Regions from separate parts of the Peribacillus sp. Aquil_B1 genome, predicted to be linked through region 3. Evidence: riboswitches for the same ligand, from Rfam matches in the RefSeq annotation. Region 3 holds a riboswitch; each other region holds the start of a gene.
The links. Region 3 has a riboswitch for glycine ahead of gcvT (glycine cleavage system aminomethyltransferase GcvT). Riboswitches for the same ligand answer to the same signal wherever they lie in the genome.
Positions count from the first base shown of each region.

Region 1: it holds a riboswitch for glycine, as region 3 does, so the genes downstream of both, MPH60_RS02810 (amidohydrolase) here and gcvT (glycine cleavage system aminomethyltransferase GcvT) in region 3, are expected to answer to the same signal.
Region 2: it holds a riboswitch for glycine, as region 3 does, so the genes downstream of both, MPH60_RS22460 (amino acid permease) here and gcvT (glycine cleavage system aminomethyltransferase GcvT) in region 3, are expected to answer to the same signal.

Region 1 covers NZ_JAKXEE010000001.1:553,121-560,232, forward strand. Annotated here, with positions in the region: gene MPH60_RS02790 (YtoQ family protein) at 1-136, opposite strand, end outside; gene MPH60_RS02795 (hypothetical protein) at 260-766, shown strand; gene MPH60_RS02800 (thioredoxin family protein) at 876-1,187, shown strand; gene MPH60_RS02805 (DUF1444 domain-containing protein) at 1,238-2,044, shown strand; glycine riboswitch at 2,299-2,400, shown strand; gene MPH60_RS02810 (amidohydrolase) at 2,521-3,708, shown strand; gene MPH60_RS02815 (DNA translocase FtsK) at 4,127-6,970, shown strand.
Region 2 covers NZ_JAKXEE010000004.1:245,601-252,712, reverse strand. Annotated here, with positions in the region: gene MPH60_RS22470 (FAD-binding oxidoreductase) at 23-1,372, opposite strand; gene MPH60_RS22465 (amino acid permease) at 1,647-3,035, opposite strand; glycine riboswitch at 3,537-3,615, shown strand; gene MPH60_RS22460 (amino acid permease) at 3,822-5,165, shown strand; gene MPH60_RS22455 (DUF3311 domain-containing protein) at 5,437-5,637, shown strand; gene MPH60_RS22450 (sodium:solute symporter family protein) at 5,634-7,112, shown strand.
Region 3 covers NZ_JAKXEE010000001.1:1,125,689-1,132,800, forward strand. Annotated here, with positions in the region: gene comGD (competence type IV pilus minor pilin ComGD) at 1-92, shown strand, start outside; gene MPH60_RS05735 (hypothetical protein) at 79-417, shown strand; gene comGF (competence type IV pilus minor pilin ComGF) at 365-847, shown strand; gene comGG (competence type IV pilus minor pilin ComGG) at 840-1,226, shown strand; gene MPH60_RS05750 (YqzE family protein) at 1,344-1,529, shown strand; gene MPH60_RS05755 (YqhG family protein) at 1,576-2,373, opposite strand; gene MPH60_RS05760 (DEAD/DEAH box helicase) at 2,351-4,039, opposite strand; glycine riboswitch at 4,416-4,503, shown strand; glycine riboswitch at 4,507-4,590, shown strand; gene gcvT (glycine cleavage system aminomethyltransferase GcvT) at 4,731-5,837, shown strand; gene gcvPA (aminomethyl-transferring glycine dehydrogenase subunit GcvPA) at 5,855-7,112, shown strand, end outside.

The DNA.
Region 1 (7,112 bases), 570 kb from region 3:
CGATATTATCGGAGCGTTCATGATTTTCCATCGGTCCTACAAATTCTAAAGGAAGCTTTAGTGCAGCGGCCTTATCTCTCAGCTCACTTCTCCAATTTGAATGGATCTCCCCAGCAAGATACACGATTAACTTCATTGTTTTCCTCCTCGATAATAAAATTGCTTTCATTGTACCATGTTTTTTAGAAAATGGATGAATTCCGTAAATAAGGATAATATTATCCATAAGGTAGTAAAAGAGACGGCTGGAGGAATGACGATGGCTTTATCCAATAAGAATTTTCTTGTTTTCCTGTTGATAAGCAGTTTGATCGTGGGCTGCTCAGGTATCGAGAGACAAACCGAAAAGGCAATGAAGGCTGCTGAAGTGGCTTTTCGTGACGATGAAAAACAGCCCAATCAAGAGGCTGGGCTAATTCAGGTCTATCTGCCAAAGGATTTTAAAGTAGTGGAAGAACATGATAATAATTTGATTTTACAAAAAGATGATAAGATTTATATATTATTTGTCAATCCAAATGAAAAAGAAGACAGCTCCGTGTTATATTTGGCGATAAAGGAACAAGATGATCAAAATGTAATGCTGCATTCTTTTCAGACTGATGATAAATTCGGCTTTATCTCGATCAAAGAGATACCGAAAGAAAAGTATGAGCTTGCGGTGGGGATCGGCGGGGTGAAGCTGACAACCGAAACGGATAAAGACCAATTAAAAACCGATGCAAAACAAATGATGGAAATCGTTTCATCCGTGCCTCAGAAATAAGCGGACCCTTGCCTTTCAACCGATCCGTATTAATGGTTGATTTCTGGAGAGTCTGGTATGATGGGATTATAAAAACTAAGGTGTTATTTAGAGCAGGAGGAATATACAAATGGAAAATTTACAAACCGTTGAGCAATATGATGCATTGAAAAATGAAGGCAAACATATCTTTCTTTTTTCAGCAACATGGTGTGGGGATTGCCGTGTCATCGAACCGATAATGCCGGAGATTGAAACGAAATTTCCAGACTTTACATTCATTCATGTGGACCGTGATGAATTCATCGATGTGTGTGCGGCTCATGATGTATTCGGTATACCAAGTTTCATCGCGTATGAGAATGGTAAAGAGCTAGGCAGATTCGTGAGCAAGGATCGCAAAACGCAAGAACAAATTGAGGAATTCATTCAATCATTATAATCAAAATCCCCTTCTCGCTGGGGATTTTTCAATGAAGAGGAGGGTCAGTCATGAAAATGGACAGCACGAAGCTGAAAAATATTCTGAAGGAACGTTTAAAAGATGAAAATCGCACATTCAAATTCGATAGCAAGCAAGATACGTTACGGGTGGAAAATGTGAAGACCGGAAAGGGTATCACCATCGAGCTGCCTCCTGTACTTGCTAACTATGAAAACGTACAGGAAAAGGCCATCGATGAAATTATCTATTACGTGGAAGAGGCCCTGAATGTGATGGGGGGAGAACACAGCATGGAAGGCAAGGAGAAATTCATTTTCCCAGTCATCCGCTCGACCTCCTTTCCAATGGAATCGGAAGAAGGAAATCCATTTTTATTCGATGAGCATACGGCTGAAACCCGGGTTTTTTATGCCCTTGATTTAGGAAAAACCTACCGTCTTATAGATGAAAAGATGATTCAACGGGAAAATTGGCAGGGTGACAGGATCCGTGAAATTGCCCTTTTCAATGCCCGTTCCCTCTCCACTGAAATGAAGTCGGATATCGTTGCAGGTAATGCATTTTATTTTTTGAACACGAATGATGGATATGATGCCAGCAGGATCCTGAATGAATCATGGCTTCGGGAAATGAAGGACAAGATCGAGGGAACCATGGCTGTGGCCATTCCCCATCAGGACGTCATCATCATTGCCGATGTGAAGAATGATACGGGCTATGACATTCTTGCGCAAATGGCGATGAGCTTCTTTGCCAGCGGTCATGTTCCAATAACGGCTCTATCATTTCTTTACGAAGAAAATGAGTTGGAGCCCATCTTCATCATGGGTAAAAACAAAAAGCGTGAACAATAATATATTGAATACATAAGGACCGTGTCAGCATCTGGCAGCGGTCCTTTTAAAGTTTAATAGAGTTTATTACACTTAGAGTTGATATTTATTTTTTAATCGGTGATAATATAATTGTAGTATTTTGAAAATATGGAATAAAACAATAGAATGAGCAAATGAACGTTGTGGGAGTGTGCAAAGCTTTGAGCCACCAAAGGAGCAAGTTCCAAAAATATACCTTGGAGCAAATCTCTCAGGTAAATGGAACCGCAGCTGGACGTAACTCTGGAGAGCGCGCAGGAAGAGTGCCACCAACGGGGAAATCTCCATGACCGAAATGGAGGCAAACACTCAGGTAAAAGGACAGAGAAGGAAGCGGTAAGTTTACGCAATCTTCTCTGCCCTTTTTATTTGGCACTTTGTATAAGAAGGTTTGCAGCGAACATGGAACTTACTAATATGCTCAACTTGAAATAAGGGGGAGAATGATCGTGAACGTGAAAAGCAAATTAATGAACATGCTGGAAGCCCGTAAAGGGGAAATGGTTCAAATCCGCCGTCATTTACACGAGAATCCGGAACTATCCTTCAAAGAAGAGAAAACGGCACAATATATCATTGATTTTTATAAGGGAAAGGATGTGTCGATTCAAACGAATGTAGGAAATGGATTAGGGATCATCGTAACAATCGAAGGCGGAAAACCTGGGAAAACGATAGGTCTCCGTGCAGATTTCGATGCATTGCCGATTACAGAAGAAGCGGAAGTTCCGTTCCGTTCAAAAAATGAAGGTGTCATGCATGCCTGCGGACACGATGGTCATACCGCTTACTTATTGGTTCTGGCAGACTGCATCAATGAGCTTAAAGCTTCCCTATCCGGTACGATCAAAATAATTCACCAACATGCAGAAGAGACGCCCCCAGGTGGAGCAAAAAGCATGATGGAATCAGGGTTTTTGGATGAACTGGATGCCGTTTTTGGAATCCACTTATTTCCGTCCCATCCAGCAGGAGTTGTCGGATATCACGGCGGCTATTCGATGGCTGGACGGACCTATTTCAAGCTAGCGATAAAGGGTGTAGGCGGCCATGGTTCGTCCCCGCATATGGCTAATGATGCCATTGTGGCAGGCGCCCACTTCGTGACAGCCGTACAAACTGTAATCAGCCGCCGTTTGAACCCTTTTGATATGGGCGTGGTCACAATCGGCTCCTTCGATGGAAAAGGAAGCTTTAATGTCATTAAAGATCGTATAGAAATTGAAGGGGATGTCCGTTATATGACATCAGAGACTCAACAGCTGATCGATAAGGAAATCCACCGCATCGTCAAAGGGATAGAAACGGAATTTGATGTTCAGTGCGAGCTAACATATGTGCCTGATTATCCTCCGTTATATAATGACCCTGAACTGACTGGATTCGTGAAAAATAGTCTGGAAAGCATGAATGACAAAGACATTAAAAATGTCTTGGAATTTCCGGTTTTCTCAGGTTCAGAGGATTTTTCGTATTATGCCGAAAAGATTCCTGGCTGCTTCTTTTACATTGGCTGTAAACCGAAAGGGGTGGAGAAGGCATATTTCAATCACCATCCTAAATTCGACATTGATGAAGATGCCCTTTTGATCGCATCCAAATCAGTGGCCCAGGTTGTATGCAATTTTTATGAATGGGAATAGTCCCATTGGTATATTTGTTTGCAAAAAAATGCAGAAACCCACAAAACACCGTTCGGTATTAACGAACGGTGTTTTATGGGTTTCAGGATGCCACCGGAGGTTTCGTGAAGGATGCTTCAATGAATTGACCAGTCTGCTTCTTGCGCTGCATGAAAACTTAATCTCTTTGTAAACGCGATTTAACAGCGATGTTTTATTTAAATAGTAGACTAGGGGCTAATGTTATTTCGCGATGGGGAGGTTTAAACTCATTTCAGAAGGGGTTTAATAGGGTAGGAGTTCTGCGAAATACGTTAAGTTAGTAAGAGTGCGATAAAAAAATAGATACTAATCCCAATTTAGCTTAAATTTTCTCGATATTTTTAAAATAACTGGTAGAATTAGTTACATAACTACAGATGTAGAAAGAGTGATAGTTTTGAAATGGCTAAATAAGATGAAAAAATGGTTCCAAGCAGAGGAAATTATCGAAATCGAAGAAATTATTATAGATGAACCGCTTGATGAAGAGACATTAAGGAAAATGGATTTTTCAAAGCTTTCGAAGTCAAAGGAAGAAGAAATAAAGGTTTACAATCAAAAAGTGGAAAAGATGTCGCAGACGCAGACGCCAGACCCGGATACGAAAATCCTGTTTCAATATCCAAAAGGACAGTTCAAATTTCCGCTCATTCCAGACCGTGAACAGAACAAAAGAAAACCTCGGGAAAGAAACAGGGAAGATCATGAACCTAAACAGGGGAAAGCGGCCAAAGAAACGAGAAGGCCGGTGAGGGATCCTGAACCAAAACGGAGAAACTTTGAACGGGAGGAAGTCTCAAAAATAGTCCCTTCAAATACTCCATTCCGCCCGACGGAGATCCCTTCACCCATTTATGGGTTCCGTCGCCCGGAAAAAAAAATAGTCGCTTCTGAAGAAATTGTCGAATATGAACTGGAAAGCAAAATGCCTATCCTTAAAAAAGAAGAACCCGATATCGGGACTCCAGTATCGATTCCTGAAATCCCAAAAGAAGTGTCACATGAGGAATTGACGACAGAACCATCCATACTTATACCGGAACTAGCGGAAGAAAAACGGGAAGATTCGGAGATACCCGCTTTCTTTCGCAGGAATTCCATTGAGACAGTGCCAGAACAAGCAGTAATCGAGCCTAACATAACGGAGCCTGCGGTGGAAAAAGAAGCTATTGGACAGGACGAAGTCGATTTTGGACGCGAAGTCGCTGTATCCATCATGGAACAGACGGACGACACACTGCCTGAAGCGATATCGGTTCCTGGGGAGGTTGCTGTACAATCCAATCAACCATCCGTTAGTCAAGGGACAATGCCTGAAGACCCATCTGAGGCAATTTCTGAAGTGCAGCACAAACGTCCGAAAAAACATATCCCATTTAATGTGATGATGCTTAAGCAAGACCGGGAAAAAAATGTTTTCATGAATAAAATGATGTCGGAAAAAAAAAGCCTTAATTCGGAAAGGGCAGTAGTTTCACCTGATAAGCGGCCAATGGATGATGCTGCCCAAATGGAGGCGGGACAAGCGAAACCATCCGCGATTCCTGAACGGAAACCGGAGGAAGGCAGAGATATGCCGAAAGAGCAGACTCCGGCCATTTCACCATCCTTTTTGGACAATAAGGTTGGTTCCGAAACCGTCGCCGTGCCTGATAATACAGTCGAATCCAACATCGGTTCCAACCTTAAGCCGCTATTGGAACAGGAATCCCCCATTTCTGGAACCGGGTATCAAGAAGCAGTTTATACAGAGGCAGCGGCAGAAAGCAGTAAGGGCGAAAACCCGGCAGTTTTTGGCTCCGTGGAAGCGGATGAAAATGAAAATCCATACTATGTGTTTCCGAATATCGAATTGCTGACACCTCCCACTTATGCTGTTCATGATGATGTGTGGCTCGAGGAACAGACTTTATTACTTGATGAGACATTGAAAAATTTCAATGTCCGTGCAAAGGTCGTCAATGTCACTCAAGGACCGGCAGTAACTCGTTTCGAGGTGCATCCGGAACCGGGAGTGAAGGTGAATAAAGTGACGAACCTGATGGATGATATCAAATTAAGCCTTGCTGCTCAGGATATGCGGATGGAAGCGCCTATTCCGGGTAAACATACAATTGGCATCGAGATTCCGAATAGGAAAAGCAAACCGGTATTTTTGCGGGAGGTTTTGGAAAGTACTGAGTTTCAAGAACATGAATCACCGCTTGCTGTGGCTTTGGGACTCGATATATCCGGTCAGCCGATCATCACGGATTTGAGAAAAATGCCGCATGGATTGATAGCCGGGCAAACGGGATCGGGGAAAAGTGTCTGTATCAACACCATGCTGGTAAGCTTGCTTTATAAAGCGACGCCGCAGGAGTTGAAATTGCTGTTGATCGATCCGAAAATGGTCGAGCTCGCCCCATATAACCGGATCCCGCATTTGGTCAGTCCAGTCATAACCGATGTAAAAGCCGCTACGGCTGCGTTGAAGTGGGCTGTAGAGGAGATGGAACGGCGTTATGAATTGTTTGTACATGCCGGTGTCCGTGATATCACCCGCTTTAATGACCAAGCGGAAAAAGCCGGTCAATATTCAAGCAAACTGCCTTATATCCTGGTGATCATCGATGAGCTTGCGGATTTAATGATGATGTCCCCGGCTGATGTAGAGGAAGCGATTTGCCGGATTGCCCAAAAGGCCCGTGCCTGCGGCATCCATTTGATTGTAGCCACTCAAAGACCTTCAGTCGATGTCATAACTGGATTGATCAAGGCAAATATCCCGACAAGGATCGCTTTTTCCGTTTCTTCACAAGTCGACTCCCGTACGATCATCGATAGCGGCGGTGCAGAAAAATTATTGGGAAGAGGAGATATGTTATTCGCTGAAAACGGCTCTTCAAAAACGGTGCGCCTACAAGGGACTTTTGTGAGTGATGAAGAAATCGACCAAGTCGTCAACCATGTTAAACTGGAGCAGCAGCCAAAATACCTGTTCGAGCAGGAAGACTTGCTGAACAGGGCCCAGGTCACGGAAGAAGCGGATGAACTTTTTTTCGAGGCCTGTGAATTTGTCGTGAGCCAGCAGGCTGCATCTGCATCTAGTGTCCAAAGGCGCTTCCGTGTCGGTTATAACCGTGCAGCACGCCTAATAGAAATGATGGAGCAACATGGAGTAGTTTCCGAATCCAGGGGCTCAAGGCCCAGGGATGTATTGATTACGGAAGAAGAACTGGAATTTTTACATGTTAATTAAGAGAACCTAATAAAAGGAAATTGTATATAATGTGAAAGGGTGAAAACCCTTTTTTATCACCTTATTTAAGGGAAAAGCCAATGATTTGATAAATTGGCATCTGCCTGACATGGATGAATGAATAAAAAAGTGATATAATAGT
Region 2 (7,112 bases), on a different contig from region 3:
ACTAAATCTATAGGAACTTCTTTCAGACCCACTTCTTAAAAGGCGGTATACTTTGAGGGAATATAAACGTATTGTATGGATCATATCTCGTTTTCACTTCCCGAAGCCGCTTGAAATTTTCTCCATAGTACGCAGTTGGCCAATCTTCGATGAGGATATCCGGCCAATTCACGTAGTCACCTGTAGTATATGGTGACAAAGCGCATTTAAGTTCTTTGATCCACTGGATGTTTTGCCGCTCTTCTTCTGGATTCGTCCATGTAGCCAGATACTCCTGGGCGATGATGGCATCCCGATAATAAAAAGCCGTTTCATTTCGGGCCACACGGCCAGCTTCCCCTCCTAGGGATTGGTGCCAAATGGCGGCATTTTCATTTGGAGCGTTTTCCAGAAAATGCTTCATCGTCAAGATTGCTTGCCGTTGAAAATGTTTTTCAATGAAAGACCCCGACCGCTTGCGATAGGCCGGTCGATTTCCACTTGGATCATTAAAAAATTGCACAGCATCAATGTACGGGACTTCCTTTATCATGATATTTGTTGGAGAACCTGCTCTCGTCAAAGGCTTTAGAAGCTGCTGCAGCCTATTTGATGGCCCAACAAATTCACCTTGAGCGATAATTTGGTTTACTTCCTTTGACTTGAATTCGATTTCAGAAGTTAAACACTCTTCAACTTGAGGGGCCCAATCCTGCCAGGCTTCAAACACCTCTTCAAAATCTTTCCATCCCCATGTGACGGAGAAAATAGATACCCTTGATACTGGGTGTACCCTGAAGGTAAGAGATGTGACTATGCCAAAGTTTCCCCCTCCTCCCCCGCAGCATGCCCAAAATAAATCACTATTTATTTTCCTATTTGCTTTAATGAGTTTGGCGCCCCTCTTTCCGCACGCCCTTACCATTTCTATTTCAAGCAAATTGTCGCAAGTAAGTCCAAAGCGTCTCGATAACATACCTATTCCACCGCCGAGCGTAAGGCCTACAAGACCAACACTGCTTTCGGTCCCAGCCGGAATCGTCGTGCCATACTTCCATAGCGTATTATATACTTGACCTAAATCAGCTCCGGCTTCGATTTTTGCAATCATTTTTTCACGGTTGACCTTGATATTGTACATTTCACTTATATCAATGATTAAACCGCCATTCACTAATGAAAAATTTTCATAACTATGCCTGCCGCTCCTTACCCGGAAAGGTGTATGATTTTCCCGGGCCCACTTCAATGAATTCAACACATCATTGGAATTTTGACAAAACACAATGACCTTTGGGAATTTAGAAAAACTTAAGTTATTATTTATCCTGGCATGCTCATACTCAGCATCATTAGGTGTAACGACCCGCCCCGTAAGCTTTGTTCTTTCCAAAATATAACCCCTTCCTCGGGTAAAGATGATGTTACATCCTATGAAAAAATCTGTCAGGAAGACACATTCCCCTTGCTGTCCCTCACTTGTAATGGGGTCAATTTAGCTTTACTCGTGAATTCCATGCATTTACTCGTGAATTTCGCTGTTTTACTCGTGAATTCATCTACTTTACTCGTGAATTCCACTGTTTTACTCTTGAATTCCAACAATTGATCCTCAAAGACAAAAAAGCCCTTCTCGAATTAAGAGAAGGGCTTTCTAATAGAGTTTCTTATCTCGAAATTTCATCATCGGATTTAACATCCAATGGTGTTCGTTTATCCATTTTCAGCATGTAATAACTTGCTACAACCAAGGCTAGGAAAACGATTCCGACAACCAAGGAAATTCTTGTACTAGGATTGATCCACATACCGACCAGCACCATCAGTAAAAAGGCTATTGTCGCATAGTTACTGAAAGGGGCCAACGGCATCTTGAACGGATGCTTCTCCATTTCAGCGGCATTTACCTTTCTGAATTTAAGCTCACTGATAAGTAAGACAAACCATGGAATCATCCCAGGTAATACACTCGCACTGTACACATAAAGGAATAATTGCGGCGGTGCAAGGTAGTTCAGGATAACCCCGATGCCCAATCCTAAAAGTACAGCGATCGTACAATATGCCGGCACTCCATTTTTAGATACTTTAGCAAAGATTTTCGGAGCTTGGCCATTCAATGCCAGTGTGTAAAGCATACGCCCTGCACTGAAAATCCCACTGTTGCATCCAGACATGGCCGCAGTGATTACGACAAAATTGATGATTCCTGCTGCTGCTGTGATACCTATTTTGGCAAAGGTTGAAACGAATGGGCTTCCTAAGTCATCCAGTTGATCCCAAGGGAAGACTGTCACGATGACGAATATGGCACCAATATAGAAAATTAATATACGCCATATGATTGATTGGATAGCTTTTGTTACGGTCTTCGTTGGATCTTTCGCTTCTCCGGCTGTGATGCCGATAAGCTCAACGCCTTGATAGGATGCCACGACAAGGGAAAGCGCAAAGAAGAATCCTGTCCAGCCTCCCGTAAAGAAGCCGCCATTTTCCCATAGATTCGATAATCCAATCGCATCCCCGCCATTCCCTATTCCAAAGAAGATAAGGCCTAGGCCGGCAACGATCATCAATATGATCGTTATGATTTTGATTAGCGCAAACCAGAATTCAAATTCCCCGAAGGATTTAACTGAAATGAGGTTGGCCGCCCCCAAGATGATCATGGCGACCACACCTGGTATCCAAGCCGGTAAATCCGGGAACCAATATTGCATATACAACCCAACCGCGATGATTTCGGACATTCCGACGATTACCCATTGAAACCAATTGCTCCAAGCAGTCATATAACCTGCCAAAGGATGTATATAGCTGCTCGCAAAGGTTGCAAAAGAACCTGTAGTCGGTTCTAAATAGAGCATCTCACCCATGGAACGCATGATGAAAAATATAAAAATACCTGCGATGGCATAAGCAAGCATTACAGAGGGCCCGGTCCATTTGATCGTGCTCGCCGATCCCATGAATAACCCGACACCGATGGTTCCGCCCAAAGCTATCATTTGAATGTGACGTGCTTCCAGCCCTCTCTTTAATTCCTTGTTCGACATGTTTAACTCCCCCAGATGCAATATCGGTAATGCTTTTCCATCCTTAACACGAACGACTCTCTATTAATTATTGCGGTTAGAAATGCTCCATCGAAAAAAATATCAATAACACTTCAATTATGTTTTCTTATCTTATAATAGTAAATATTCTGTAAAAATACAATTGTATTTTTGAAATAAACAGTTACCAAATATATCTTGGTAATTTCCCTTATCTAAAAATATCATTTCAAAAAAATGATGTTCAATATTTCATAATAGTGATCATCCAAAAAACAAATTTTTCAAGTACGTTAATAAAAATTAAGACCACTATAAAACTGTAGCTATTGCCATTTTCACTTCAAAAAAACTTGTTGACCTTCCGAAAAATAGATGATAGAATTCCAATATTATTTTATAAGCATAATGAATGATTCAGCAGTGGTAGATTATCACTGTCGACATTCATTTACAACCGCATACAAGCAAGCGATGAATGCTATGGATGACACTATAGCAGGAGCAGCTTCTGGAGAGACTGTACAAGATGCAGCGCCGAAGGATTCACAATCTCAGGCAAAAGGACAGAAGAGTAACGAATGATAAAATTGTTATTCTGAGCCCTTTAAGAGATTGGTATTATCCAATCTCTTTTTTTATTGTCCATTTTGTGGTTGGACTAAAAACAACAGCTTTAAAACCAATGGAAAAGGCAAGCTGGACGAAAAAAATCACGTCCCTCTCTCCAAAACCATGCAGGTAAACTCAATTACTACCAAGACTATAAAAACGGGGGCGTAAGAATTGGCAAAACAAGAATTAAAAAGAGATTTAAAAAATAGACATGTACAACTGATCGCAATAGGAGGAACCATTGGCACCGGATTATTTTTAGGTTCCGGAAAAGCCATACAATTGGCAGGACCTTCTATATTATTTTCCTATCTGATAATAGGGATTGCCTTGTTTTTTGTAATGAGGGCACTAGGGGAATTGCTCTTATCCAATGCAGGGTATACATCTTTCACTGAATTTGCAACCGAATATGTCGGTCCATGGGCCGGCTTCGTGACAGGGTGGACATATTGGTTCTGTTGGATCATGACCGCAATGGCCGATATCATAGCTGTCGGCGTCTATATGCAATATTGGTTCGATATCCCTCAATGGATTCCGGCTCTAATATGCCTAGTCATTCTATTAGGATTGAACCTATTGACCGTTAAGTTATTTGGTGAATTGGAATTCTGGTTTGCCATCATTAAAGTAATCACGATCATCGCCTTGATCATCGTGGGAATCGTCCTTTTGATCATCGGCTTCAATACCAATACCGGAACGGTTTCCGTAACGAACCTATGGAATCATGGGGGTATGTTCCCCAATGGCATTTCCGGATTCCTATTATCTTTACAGCTGGTCGTCTTCTCATTTGTCGGTGTCGAATTGGTCGGGGTTTCCGCAGCAGAAACGGCAAACCCGAGAAAGAACATTCCATCTGCCATCAATAAAATCCCTGTCCGGATTTTACTTTTCTATGTTGGTGCACTATTCGTCATTCTCTGCGTCAACCCATGGACACAACTGGATGCCACGAGCAGCCCATTTGTAGAGGTCTTTGCTTTAATCGGCATTCCTGTCGCTGCAGGGATCATCAACTTCGTCGTTTTGACATCCGCTGCTTCTGCATGCAACAGCGGTTTATTTTCAACGAGCCGAATACTTTATACGTTAAGCAGGAATGGCGAAGCCCCTGCTAAACTGGAAAAATTAAATAAACAGGCCGTTCCGAGCAATGCCTTATTAACATCCACAATCGTTGTATCAATAGGGGCATTATTAAGCAAGCTGATACCGGAACAGGCGTTTACCGTCGTGACGACCATCAGTGCCATCTGTTTCATATGGGTATGGAGCATTATCTTGATTTCCCATATCAAATATTCGAAAACAAGGCCTGACCTAAGAGCAAAATCGACTTTCAAGGCTCCTTTTACACCCTTTGTCAATTACGCCATTTTAGGATTATTCCTGTTCATCCTTATTGTCATGCTATTCGCTGAAGCTACACGACTATCACTGCTCTTGACCCCGATCTGGTTCCTACTCTTGGTGATACTATATAATACTCGGAAAAAATATAGCTAAAGGAAATAAAGCCTTGAACTCACTATGAATTCATGGCTTTATCTGTCTTATGAACATATCAAGGGTTCGGCTGTCGGCGCACTGTTGCACAAATATATCAGGCAACTGCATTAAATTTTATATCAAAATAGTGTAAGCTAATATATATTATCGGACCTTTTCCGTCATGTATGAATTTTTCATCCCGGTTTGGTTCACCCATCCATCAGTGGCATTGAAGAATAAACCCCATTGATGGGCGTTTCACTTTATTAAAACGGAGGGGTTTTTTATGAAGATCATATATATTCTTACTCTAGTTCCTTTTATAGGCATACTAGGATTTCTGCCTTTTGTTAATAAAATAGAACCATATGTATTAGGGATGCCTTTCAATATGTTCTGGATGGCTATGTGGGTGGTCCTTACCTCTGCCATACTGGGCATCATGTATAAGCTGGATCCCAGGAATCGGGAAGGTGACCAGGAATGAATATCGCTCTCTTAATCATTTTAGCATTTTTACTTCTATCGATATTTTTAGGCCTACGCTCTTCAAAAGGAAAAGATATGGACTTGGAACAATGGACGGTTGGCGGACGCGGTTTTGGTGCGATATTCGTCTTTCTGCTGATGGCCGGGGAAATCTATACGACCTTCTCCTTCCTTGGCGGCAGCGGCTGGGCTTATGGCAAGGGCGCACCCGCTCTATATGTTCTAATTTACATTACTTTGTCTTACGTATTATCCTATTGGCTCCTACCGGAAATATGGAGATATGCCAAAGAAAATAAACTGATGTCTCAATCCGATTTCTTTGTAAGCAAATATAAGAGTCCCGGTTTAGGAATTTTGGCTGCGCTTGTCGGTGTGGTGTCGATGATTCCTGTGATCGTCGTGCAGCTGAAAGGATTGGGGATCATTGTCTCAGAAGCATCTTATGGTGCCATCTCTATGTCTGAGGCAGTTTGGATGGGGGCGATCAGCCTTACCATTTATGTGATGATCTCCGGTATACACGGTTCAGTTTGGACAGCGGTCATTAAAGATATCATGATGGTCGCCATAATAGGATTTTTGGGGATTTATCTGCCGATTCATTACTTTGGCGGATTTCAGCCGATGTTTGAAGCGATTGATGCGGCCAAGCCTGGTTTTCTAAAGTTCCCAGATCAGGGACTTAGCGTATCATGGTTCATCTCCACGGTAATATTGCTCGTATTCGGTTTCTATATGTGGCCCCAGGTTTTCAGCGCAGTCTATTCAGCACGCAGCGGCAAGGTATTTCGAAAAAATGCCATCATCAGCCCTTTATATACTCTCATGCTGTTATTCGTCTTTTTCGTTGGGTTTACAGCTATATTGAAAGTGCCCGGACTCGTTGGGGCAGATGCAGACCTGTCATTGCTTCGCCTTTCGATCGAGACCTTTGATCCATGGTTTATAGGCATAATCGGCGGAGCTGGATTGCTGACTGCCTTGGTGCCGGGATCCATGCTTTTGATGAGCGTCGCCACACTGCTCGCAAAAAACGTCTATAAGGAATTTGCACCTGCAGTATCAGATCGCCATGTTGTACGATTGGCAAAGTTTCTTGTTCCAGTCATTGCCCTTATAGCCGTCTACTTCACCTTAAACGGCGGCGAAACGATGTCCGCATTAATTCTAATGGGATATAGCCTCATCACACAGCTTTTCCCATCCCTTCTCTTTAGTCTGAGAAGGAATAATCCGATCAATAAATTTGGCGCAATCGCCGGCATCATTACAGGATTGGCCATCGTAATCTGCATTACACTCAGTCATTCGACAATAGGGACCTTGTTTCCATCCTTGCCGCAAGCAGCGAAAGATTTGAATGTGGGAATCATCGCATTGGCAGTCAATTTCATTGTGATGATCACGGTAAGTCTTGCTTTCAGAAAGCACACGGTTCTGTTGGAACCTAAATCCGTTAACGATATATGA
Region 3 (7,112 bases):
AAGCCGGAACGATTATGATTGACACGTCAAAGGGAATGTACAAATTGGTCCTCAATATCGGTAAAGGGAGGTTCAGGATTGAGAAATTGTAAAGGTTACGTATATCTTGAGCTGATGGCCGCATTTTCCATTTGTATTTTCCTGGTCCTTGCCATTTTTCCGATTCTTGAAGAGTTAATGACGCATCGGAAAGATATTGCCGTAAGGACAGAAGCCCACCATTTATTATATGAAAGATTGACGGCGTTCATGGACGGGGAGATACAAGCAATCGGTCAGGAAATCAGTTACAAAAAAAGATCCTATGAATTGGTTTGGAAGGACCATGGGGATTTCCCGGGGATGATTGAAGGGTGTGTACGTTATGAAGATGAATCGGGTAATATTGAATCCATTTGTGATGCTGCGAAAAAATGATGGCTTTACGATGATCGAAATGCTTTTTTCTTTAATGATATTAATGACGACGTCCCTTTTTGTACTACAGCTTTTTTCAATCCTTCACACCCAGATGGGGTCCGTTGATAAATTGCATCCTAAAGAGTGGGAGGTCTTTACCATGCAAATGAAGCAGGAGGTCCGGAGTTCCAAAGCTCAGGATGTAATGGGAAATAAATTATATTTGCTGCTTTCAGGTGAACAATTATCATCGTTTGAACAATATGAAGATAAGGTCCGAAGACGAGTGAATGGCATGGGGCATGAGGTCATCTTACAGAACATTTCGAAATTCCGGGTTGAGAAGGATGGCAGTGTCATTGTTATAAATATTACGGATAAAGCAGGGACTACTTTCAGTCGAAGATTTCATCCTTTCTTCAGGAATGTCACGAAAGTCGATGAATAATCAAAAAGGAGTCGTTTTCCCAATGGTCATGATTGTAGCGAGTGTTTTCATCATGTTCACGATACTAATGATCGATCAGTTTATCATTGATAAAAAGTTTTATAAAGAAGTGGAAGAATCGCTTGTGGCCGACCATCTCGTCCATTTAGCGATCAAGGATGTGACGGCAGAGTGGGGCGAAGAGATCCCGCAAATCATCCAGGGGGAAATTTCATACCCTAATGGTGTGGTGCAGTATTCTTTAATGAAAGAAGAAGGTCCTTACGTTTATATCGAGTTTTCTTCCACGACTAAAAATGACCGCGAGGGAAGAGTCATCATTCAATACGATAAAGAAGCGGGAAAAGTGAAAGAATGGTTGGAAAAGCAGGCTGTGTAATGCGCAAAATCAACATTCTTATAAAGTGGAAAGCGACAGGTACACGTGTTCAGCGAACAAGCGAAGGAATAAAAGAAGCGTAAACGGGGCATACTTTGCATAGGGTGATGATTTTATATGTCTACAAACGCTTATATTAAATATCTGACTCAGCAGCTTGTCGAGTATTTTAATCTGACGAAAAAAGAACGAAAAGAAAAGCGCCGTCACAGAAAAGAGGATAAAAATCATGGTATGTCCCATTGGTTTGGCATTGTCCCTTTTGCTTTGTCGATGTTCGTAAGGAAAAATATCAAAAAATAAAACAGATGTCCTTACTTAGGGCATCTGTTTTATTATTGTTCTTTACTTATCCCAATGCCCTATCTGAAAGGTAAAATAACCCTCCGTTGATGATGGATATTCGGATGTTGGGTTCATATTGAGCTTTTAAGGCATCTTTTTCGGTAAAATAGCTCTCACTTTTTTCGTCCATATCCTTGTAAAAATGCTCCAATAAATTCAAGTCATTCTGCCAGCGAAGCATTGCTTCCTCTGCCCAGGAATGGTCATCATCCTCGAAACTGGTCCTGATGTAAGTATCCAGTCTTGCCAATCCGCTCTTGGGCATGATGAGCGGTGAAAGCGTAAAGGAGTAATCAGGTATTTTTGGGGTGACCTTTATCGGTAAAACCCGATGGTGAAACCTTTCCATGATCTCACCTGAGATTAAATTCAGTCCGATCGACATGAAGGTATCCTTTTTACGGTCGCATTGATAGGATATTTTCACATTCAGGGTCAGCCAAGGATACAAAGGATTATTTCCCCCTTTTGTTGGAGGGGTATCCTCAAAAAGTCTAGTATACCCTGCCAGCTTTTTGGTAGATTGAATAATCTGGTGAAGGCGAGGGGAGCCAAAATGAATCATTTCTCCCTTTAAATCGGATGGAGCTTGTTCTGGATCGGTAATGAAAGTCATCTGTGCCGGGTTCGGAACGCCACCTGTTTTTTCTAGATAATGCCAATAAAAGGGTCTGTTCATTAATTCTTTATCCATATCAATCGTCAATTGGACTGTAAGGTGGGTTGGTGCATTATCCAGTATTTCACAATCATTGGCTTTGAAGTATGTTAATAAAAAATCATGAATTTCCTGTTGCTGCATGAACCTCACCTTCCTTCATTGATTGAGCGAATTGGATTAACGATGAAAAATTATCCATCTTGATTTTCATTTCGCCCTCAGTTTTGGATTCGCCGACCACATCAATCAAATATTCTTCAATGTTGTTAATATCCAGTTTGGTTAGAATATCATCCAATTCGCCGATTACTTTCTCGAATAAATTTATTTTTTCATATAGTAATTTCAGAATATGTTCTTCTACTGTATTTTTCGTGGCAAAGTTATAAATCATCACATCTTCTTCCTGACCAAGGCGGTGTATCCGTCCAATTCTCTGTTCGAGCCTCATCGGGTTCCATGGCAGGTCAAAATTAATCAAATGATGGCAAAACTGAAGGTTTATCCCTTCCCCGCCAGCTTCTGTTGCAATTAATACCTGTATATTCTTTTGGAATAATTCTCGCATCCAGTCTTTCTTTCCGCGCTTAAAGCCGCCTCGGAAAGGAACTGAAGAAATTCCATTCTGCTGTAGGTACCATTGTAGATAAAGCTGCGTCGCCCGGTATTCGGTAAAGATAATGACTTTATCATCAATTTTCTTGATCAGTTCCAAAGCTTTTTCAGCCTTGGAGTTCTGAACCGTTTCATTCACTTTAGAAAATAAATCATCAAGTTTTGCCAAGAAGTCAGGGGAAGGCTGATCATATTTAGCTTTCATATTCTTTAATGTATAAAAGACCGCCTCTCTGCTGCTGCATGCTTCCCTTTGAAGAGTGAGGGCCGAAAAGGCGCTTCCTTTTGTTCCATCCGAAATTGGCTTGAATTTGGAAACAGCATCATACAATGCTTGTTCCGTTGGAGAAAATTCAATGGTGATGGTTTCCACATGCCGTTTTGTCCATTCAATGCCAGTATCGGCCCGCCGGTTCCGAATCATGACAGTGTTGACCAGTTCCTTTAGGTGTTCATCTTCAATGATGTTCCGGCCTTTCCCTTTATACTTTTCCGAAAAGAGTGAGGCATTTCCCAAGTGGCCCGGTTTCAATAACGAAACGAGGTGGAAAATCTCCTCGACTTTATTTTGAATCGGAGTGGCTGTCAGGAGTAAACAAAATTTCTTTTTCAGATTTTGGACGAATTCATAGTTCTTCGTCTTATTATTTTTAAGTTTATGAGCTTCATCAATAATGATGAAGTCATATTCTTGAGTAAAGATGATATCTCGATGTGGAGCGCGTTTCGCTGTATCAATGGATGAAATGACCACATCACAGGAGTCCCAGACATAACTTTTTCTCTGAACGACTGCCGGAATATGAAACTTGGTATTCAATTCAAATGCCCATTGTGTAACAAGGGAAGCCGGAACAAGGATCAATACTTTTTTTACAAGGCCCCTAATCATATACTCTTTTAGGATCAAGCCTGCTTCAATTGTTTTTCCCAGCCCTACCTCATCAGCCAAAATGGCTTTTCCATTCATCTTTTCCACTACTTGCTTGGCCGCTTCCAATTGATGGGGAAGCGGGGTTAACTGCGGAAGGTGCTTGGGCGCCTGTAAACCTTCAAAATCAGGGATGATAAGGTTTTCCTCCATTTGAACCGCCAGCTTATAAAGTTCCCAATTTCCCCATGGACCGTCATTTTCCATCTTTTGCAGAAACTCATCATTCCATTCAGAGTTGAAGGATATATTGATTTTCATAGAAATAACTCCCTCTCAAATCATAATTTCCTTAATATAAGGTCAAAACCCGAACATTCCATATGTGAAGTAAGAAAAATATTTCTCTTCAAAAGATATTGCAGAGATAAGTTTCTTAGGGTAGGATATAAGTATATTTAGAAAATTCCAATTTCCAAACGCTACAAAGAATGTTTGTACATCGATTTTGCAGTTCGCGTTTTCTTAGTATGGGCTATAGGCTCCTAATTTATCCAAGATTACTGAAGGAGATCAGTCAAACGGTTTCTGAAGTTTCAGGAGAATTGGCAGGGAATGCATTCCATTTATGCTCAAAGGTTTTACCGTTGCTTGGGGCTTATTCGCTTCCTTTCAATGGTAGACCATTTATATGCGGGTGAAGGTAAGGGGAGAGACTACGGATGTAGCGCCGAAGGAGCAAACTTAGCAGTGAATCTCTCAGGCAAAAGAACTCTTATTGGACGCAACTCTGGAGAGCGCCGCCCGTTATGGGACGGCCACCAAAGGGGAAAACCTATTACATAGGTAAACTTTCAGGTTTCAGGACAGAGAAAAAGCTCAAACGGGCTTTCTCTGTCCTTTTTTGTGCTTTTTTCACATCATGAATCAGGATGTATCTGATGCGTAATGACAAGAAGCTTTTGATAATGAAGCCAATTAATTTTTAAAAAAATCTGAAGGGGGTCATTTTTTGACCAATTTAAAAAGAACGCCACTATTTGAGGTTTATCGTGAATACGGAGGCAAGACGATTGATTTTGGCGGCTGGGAACTACCTGTCCAATTTTCGGGTATAAAGGATGAACATGAAGCCGTACGAACAAAAGCGGGGTTATTTGATGTTTCCCATATGGGGGAAGTCGATGTTAAGGGACCTGGGAGCCTTTCCTTTTTACAGAAGATGCTGACCAATGATATATCAAAGCTGCAACAGGGCGGTGCCCAATATACCGCCATGTGTTATGAAAACGGAGGCACGGTCGATGATCTTATCGTGTATAAAAGGGCCGAGGACGACTATCTGCTCGTGGTCAATGCAGCGAATACAGAAAAAGATTTCAATTGGCTGCAAGCTAATTTAACGGAAGATGTCCAAATAACGAATGTATCGAGTGACTATACACAGCTGGCACTTCAAGGACCTTCTGCAGAAAAGATCTTACAAAAACTATCGGGAAATACTGACTTAAGTGAAATTGGATTTTTCAAGTTCAAGGAAAATGTCCTGATCAACGGTATGTCCACGCTGGTATCCCGTACTGGATACACTGGTGAGGATGGCTTTGAGATATATAGTGACAGTGAAAATGGTCCTGCCCTTTGGAAGGCGATTATGGATGCCGGAAAGGAAGAGGGGGTTCAGCCGATTGGTTTAGGTGCTCGTGATACCCTGCGTTTTGAAGCGAAACTGCCGCTGTATGGACAGGAGCTTTCAGCGGACATCACCCCGATAGAAGCCGGGATTGGTTTTGCAGTAAAAGTGGATAAGGAAGTGGATTTTTTCGGGAAAGCCGTTCTTGCTGAGCAAAAGGAGAAAGGAGCTCCCCGCAAGCTTGTGGGAATTGAAATGATTGACCGTGGCATTCCTCGTCATGGGTACAAGGTCTACAGCGGTGATAAAGTCATTGGCGAGGTCACGACCGGTACCCAATCACCAACGTTGAAGAAAAACGTGGGATTGGTACTTATCGATAAGGAATTTTCGGTGCTGGAAGCGGAAGTCGAAGTGGAAATCCGTTCCAAACGTTTGAAAGCCGTTATCATACAAACACCTTTTTATAAAAAACCACGTAAATAGAGAGGAATGGTCATTAGATGAAACATCGTTATTTACCCATGACAGAGCAAGATAAACAAGAAATGCTGGAAGCGATAGGGGTATCTTCTGTTCAAGAACTTTTCAATGATATCCCTGAAAGCGTTCGTTTTCAAGGAGAATACGATATAAAGCCTGCTAAATCGGAACCGGCATTAATGAAAGAATTATCAAGGCTTGCTGCCAAGAATGCAGACCTTAAAAACTATGCTTCCTTCCTTGGTGCGGGTGTCTATGACCATTACGCGCCGGTCATCGTCGATCATGTTTTATCCCGTTCTGAGTTTTATACGGCTTATACACCTTATCAGCCTGAAATTTCACAGGGGGAGCTTCAGGCGATCTTTGAATATCAAACGATGATATGTGAATTGACGGGCATGGATGTAGCTAACTCCTCCATGTATGACGGCGGGACGGCGCTAGCTGAGGCAGCCATGCTTGCTTCAGGCCAGACACGACGCAAGAAGATTCTCATTTCAGGAACCGTTCATCCTGAATCAAGAGAAGTCGTTAAGACATATGCGAAAGGTCAACGCGTGGAAGTGGTCGAAATTCCTTATAAAGACGGTGTGACGGACTTAGCTGCTTTAAGGGAATTGGCGAATGAGGAAGTTGCAGGAGTGATCGTGCAATATCCGAACTTTTTTGGCCGCATCGAGCCATTGAAAGAAATGGAAGAAATCATACATGGTGTCAAATCGATGTTTATCGTTTCCAGTAATCCGCTTGCATTGGGAGCTTTGACATCCCCAGGTGCACTTGGTGCAGATATCGTAACGGGGGATGCTCAGCCATTCGGCATTCCAGCGGCATTCGGTGGTCCTCATTGCGGATATTTTGCCGTTACTAATAAACTTGTTCGGAAAGTTCCGGGCCGACTCGTCGGTCAAACAGTGGATGAAAATGGTAAAAGGGGATTCGTACTGACGCTTCAAGCCCGTGAACAGCACATTCGCCGTGACAAAGCCACTTCCAACATTTGTTCCAATCAAGCTTTGAATGCGTTGGCAGCTTCTGTTGCAATGACCGCGCTTGGGAAAAAGGGTGTCAAAGAAATGGCCGTGCAAAATATTCAAAAAGCTCATTATGCAAAAAAAGCAATTATGGCAAAAGGGGTGGAAGTGATATTCGATGGTCCTTCTTTCAATGAATTTGTCATTAAACTGCCTTCTTCGTTTTCAGAAATCAATAAAAACCTTTTTGAAAAAGGGATGATCGGCGGCTTTGATTTAGGGACGGTTTATCCTGAGCTGA